One region of the Sanguibacter sp. TS_SC_8 genome, then DNA from elsewhere that is predicted to be linked to it. Evidence: predicted binding sites of a transcription regulator. Region 1 holds the regulator's gene; the other holds the start of a gene.
What was found. Region 1 encodes HspR, which represses chaperone genes until heat shock. Its sites were predicted from a motif close to AAGTTGAGTCNNNNNGACTCAACTT; they were not measured.

Region 1 (2,385 bases):
TTCAAAGAGATCGGCGAGGCCTACTCGGTGCTCTCCGACTCCGAGCAGCGCCAGCAGTACGACGCCATCCGCGCGATGGCCGGCGGTGGCGCGCGGTTCTCGGCCGGGTCGGGCGCCCGCGGCTCCGCAGGCTTCGAGGACATGTTCGGCGGGATGTTCGGCGGCGGCGGTCGCACCCAGTACTCCACCCGCGGGGGTGGCGGTATGCCCGACGGCTTCGACGACATCCTCAGCTCGATGTTCGGCGGCGGCGGTGCCGGTGGTGGCCAGTCAGGCTTCCGTCCCAACCCCCGGGCCCAGACCGGCCAGGACATCTCGGCGACCACGACGCTTCCGTTCCGCGACGCGGTCGAGGGCTGCACGGTCACGTTGAGCGTCGAGGGACGCCCCGTCACCGCGCGCATCCCGGCCGGGGTGCGCGACGGGCAGAAGATCCGGCTGCGCGGCAAGGGCCGCCCCGGCATCGCCGGCGGACCGGCCGGTGACCTCTCGATCACCGTCGCGGTGTCCCCGCACCCGGTCTTCACGATCGACGGCGTCAACCTCCGGATGACCGTGCCGGTGACCTTCGCCGAGGCGGCCCTGGGTACCCAGATCGAGGTGCCCACGCTGAGCGGGGCGACGGTCAAGGTCAAGGTCCCCGCAGGGACGCCGGCCGGCCGTGTGCTCCGGGTCAAGGGGCACGGCGTCAAGACGGCGAAGCAGACCGGGGACCTCCTGGTCTCTGTCCAGGTCGCGGTCCCGCAGAAGCTGTCCAAGGCAGCCCGTGAGGCGGTCGAGGCCTTCGCGGCGGCGACCGGTGGTGACGACATCCGCGCCGATCTGCTCGCGCGGGCGAAGGAGTAGCAGCCATGCGCGTCGAGGTGGTGTTCGAGGGGGGACCCCGCGAGGACGAGCCTGTCTTCGCGATCTCCCGCGCCGCCGAGCTCGCCGGCATGCACCCCCAGACGCTGCGCCAGTACGACCGGCTGGGGATCGTGTCCCCGCAGCGGACCAGTGGCCGCGGGCGCAGGTACTCCCTGCGAGACATCAACCAGCTCGTCGAGGTGCAGCGCCTCAGCCATGACGAGGGCATCAACCTCGCCGGGATCAAACGGATCCTCGACCTGGAGTCGCAGGTCCGCCTCCTGCAGCACCGGGTCGACCTGCTCGCTGCGGCCGCCGACCCTGGCTCCCGGGTGTTCACCGCGGGGGCGTCGGGCGACGTCGTCGCGGTGCGCAGGGGGCAGCGGTTCCGGCGCCGAGGGTGGGGACACGGGGACCCGGGCCCGAGCGAGGGCCTGCCCGAGAGCGGTGCCCTCGTGCTCTGGCGACCGCAGCGCTGACGACCGCAGCGCTGACCGCTGACGACCGCAGCGCTGACACAGGACGCCAGGCGGCTATCCGGTGATGCGCTCCAGCTCACGCGCGACGACGTTGCACGCCTCGGGCAGCAGCTCGCGTTCTGCCGGGTCCAAGGTGGGGTGTGCGGCCCGGAGGTCTGCGGCCTCGGTGACGTGCGGCCCGTAGCCCGGTCCGGTCGCGTCGTTGAAGTGGCGCAGCATGGAGTGGGCGGCGTGGGCGTACTCGTTCCCGTCGACGACCACCTCCGCGAAGATCAGCGCCGTCGTCGCGAGGTCGAGCTCTGCAGGTCCAAAACGTGCCGCCTCCCAGTCGATGACCTGGGGCCCGGTCGAGGTGAGCAGGACGTTCCCCGGGTGCAGATCCAGGTGGAGGATGCACGCTCCGGCCGGCGCCTCGGTCCCTGGTGGGAGCGGGAGGGCGTGCAGCGCGGTGTGCAGGTCGAGCAGGATCCGCACTCCCTCCGGGATCGTCACGTCCTCGGTATCCAGGGCCTGGAGCAGCGTCGGTCCGTGGAGGCGCTCCATGACGAGGTCCGTCCCCTCGACCGCGATCAGCCGGGCGGTGGGATAGCCGTGGGCGTTGAGGTGGCGCAGGAGGTCGACGTTGGGGTAGTTCGTCGCACCCGTGTGCAGGCGCCGCAGCACCTGGGTGTCATTGATCAGGTAGACGTCGGCGTTGCGGCCACGCGCGAGCAGGTGCGCGGAGTCGGGGACGAAGGTGAGCGGGTCATAGGGCGCGGCGGCCTCGCGCGCCGAGGAGTGAGGGCGGGCTGGGTGGTCGTCGTCCAACGAGCTGTGAACGTGGGCGCTCATGGTTTCACGGTAGCCCCCGTGGCGCTCCTGTGCACTCATAGAGGTGCCCTCATCGATCGCCGACAGCGCCCGGGACCGCTGACCGGTAAGAACATCAAATACGCAACAATGTGCTCTCGTATTGCTGCAATCAAATGCGCTGCGCATGGTCCATGATTCCTCGGCGCAATTGCCTTGTGGGGTTTACGGTGGAAGTCACGGTACGCCGACGTCCCGGGTGCACCGAACA
Region 2 (2,385 bases), 660 kb from region 1:
CCGCGACGAGCGCGGCGTCGGAGATGGTCACCCGGTGGTGCGCCTCGTAGCGGGACTTCAGCCCGCGCAGGATCGCGACCGTGTCTTCCACGGACGGTTCGCCCACAAATACCTGCTGGAACCGGCGCTCGAGCGCGGGGTCCTTCTCGATGTGCTGGCGGTACTCGTCGAGCGTGGTCGCGCCGACCAGGCGCAGCTCGCCGCGGGCGAGCATGGGCTTGAGCATGTTGCCCGCGTCCATCGCGCCCTCGCCGCCCGCGCCGGCGCCGACGACCGTGTGCAGTTCGTCGATGAACGTGACGATCTCGCCGTCGGACCCCTTGATCTCCTCCAGGACCGCCTTGAGGCGTTCCTCGAACTCCCCGCGGTACTTCGCGCCGGCGACCATGGCCGCCAGGTCGAGGGAGATGAGGCGCTTGCCCTTGAGGGAGTCGGGGACGTCGCCGGCGACGATCCGCTGGGCGAGTCCCTCCACGACGGCGGTCTTGCCGACACCGGGGTCACCGATGAGCACGGGGTTGTTCTTGGTCCGGCGGCTGAGCACCTGGACCACCCGGCGGATCTCGGAGTCACGCCCGATGACCGGGTCGAGCTTGCCCTCGCGGGCTGCCTCGGTGAGGTCGACGCCGTACTTGCCCAGCGCCTCGTAGGTGCCTTCCGGGTTGGCGCTGGTCACCCGCTTGCCTCCGCGCACGACGGGGACCGCGGCGGCGAGCTTGTCGCGGGTCGCGCCGGCGCTCTTGAGGAGGTCGGCGGCCGGGGACGGCGCGGCGGCGAGGCCGAGCAGCAGGTGTTCGGTCGAGATGTAGTCGTCCTCGAGGTCGGCCTGCTCCTTGCGGGCGCGCTGCAGCACCGCGGACATCGCCGAGGAGAGCGTGGGCTGCGCGACGGCGGAGCCGGAGACCGTGGGCAGCGCCACGAGGGCGCGGCGCGTCGCGGCGCCGACGGCCTGGGCGTCGACCCCGGCCTCCTTGAGCAGCCCGGGCGTGGTGCCGGACTGCTGGAGCAGCAGCGCGTCGAGCAGGTGGACCGGCTCCACCTGGGGGTTGCCTGCGGCGGTCGCGCTCTGGATGGCCCCGGCGAGCGCTTCCTGGGCGAGAGTGGTGAGGTTGAGATCCATGGGTCCTCCGTCTGACGTGCGAGCCGATGTCTGGCTGATGTCGAGCTGATCTACTGTCGCCAACATCCTCAAACTTGAGCGTATTCCACTCAACTCTGTCTCGCCACCGTACTTCCTACCCAAGGCTCCCCTCCCAGGGCGGCCCGCAGACCCGCCCGGCACCTAGATCAGGGCGCGCCTCTCGATCTGCTCGTAGGTCCGCTCGGCGTCCAGGCTCTTCGCCCACCCGACCGCCGCGCCCGCGCTCAACGAGCGCTGGACGTCGAGCACCCGCTGGTTGCGGCTGCCCCGGAACTGCAGGCTGAGGTCGCGCTGGGACAGCTCGAACCGGCCGTCCACGAGGACGTCGACCTGGTTGAGCAGGGTGAGCTTGTCAGGGCTCTCGAGCAGGAGCTCCTCGAAGGTGTACCCGGTCCAGGACCACACGTCCTTGGTGTCGCCGAGCTCGGCTCGGACCCGCGTGACGAGCGCGAGGCACACCTCGGTGTTGAGGAACGGCTCCCCCCCGAGCAGCGTGAGCCCCTGGACGTAGTCCTTGGACAGGTCCGCGATGATCCGGTCCTCGAGCTCACGGGTGTAGGGCTGGCCGTACCGGAAGCTCCAGAGCGCCTCGTTGAAGCAGCCCACGCAGGCGAAGGGGCACCCGCTCACGTAGAGGCTGCACCGCACCCCTTCGCCGTCGACGAAGACGTCGGGCTTGTAGTCGGCGACGTGGTGCTGGCTCAGCTTCTCCGAGAGCCACTGCCCCGGACGGGGGTCAGGCACGGCCTGCCTGCCCGACGCCGGTGCTGGCGGCCGGGCTGCCGGCGTCGGGCACGGGGTCCCCGCCTGCGAGAGTTCCCACGGCGCCCGGCATGTGCTTGACCCGGGAGGCGATCTCGCTGTGGCGCCCGTGCACCATGGGGCGCGCCTGGGGGTTGCCCAGGTACCCGCAGGTCCGCTTGACCACGTCGCAGGTCGCCGGGTTGGCGTTGCCGCACTCGGGGCACTCGAAACCGCGAGCTGTCGCGTCGAAGTCGCCGCTGTACCCGCACTCGTAGCACCGGTCGATCGGGGTGTTCGTGCCCAGGTAGCCCACCCGGTCGTAGGCGAAGTCCCACACCGCGCCGAGGGCGGCCGGGTTCTGCTGGAGGATCGGGTACTCGCAGTAGTGGATGAATCCACCGGAGGAGTGCTGGGGGTAGTCCTTCTCGAACTCGAGCTTCTCGAAGGGGGTGGGGCTCTTGCGCACGTCATAGTGGAAGGAGTTCGTGTAGTAGTCCTTG

Region 2: clpB (ATP-dependent chaperone ClpB) is a predicted target of HspR. The motif match lies at 1,192-1,216, and genes of this name have one in related genera.

The regions. Positions count from the first base shown of each region.
Region 1 is NZ_CM143955.1:423,567-425,951, forward strand. It holds gene ACWA15_RS01895 (DnaJ C-terminal domain-containing protein) at 1-846, shown strand, start outside; gene ACWA15_RS01900 (heat shock protein transcriptional repressor HspR) at 852-1,325, shown strand; gene ACWA15_RS01905 (phosphotransferase) at 1,380-2,156, opposite strand.
Region 2 is NZ_CM143955.1:3,870,811-3,873,195, forward strand. It holds gene clpB (ATP-dependent chaperone ClpB) at 1-1,120, opposite strand, end outside; gene nrdG (anaerobic ribonucleoside-triphosphate reductase activating protein) at 1,283-1,885, opposite strand; gene nrdD (anaerobic ribonucleoside-triphosphate reductase) at 1,878-2,385, opposite strand, start outside.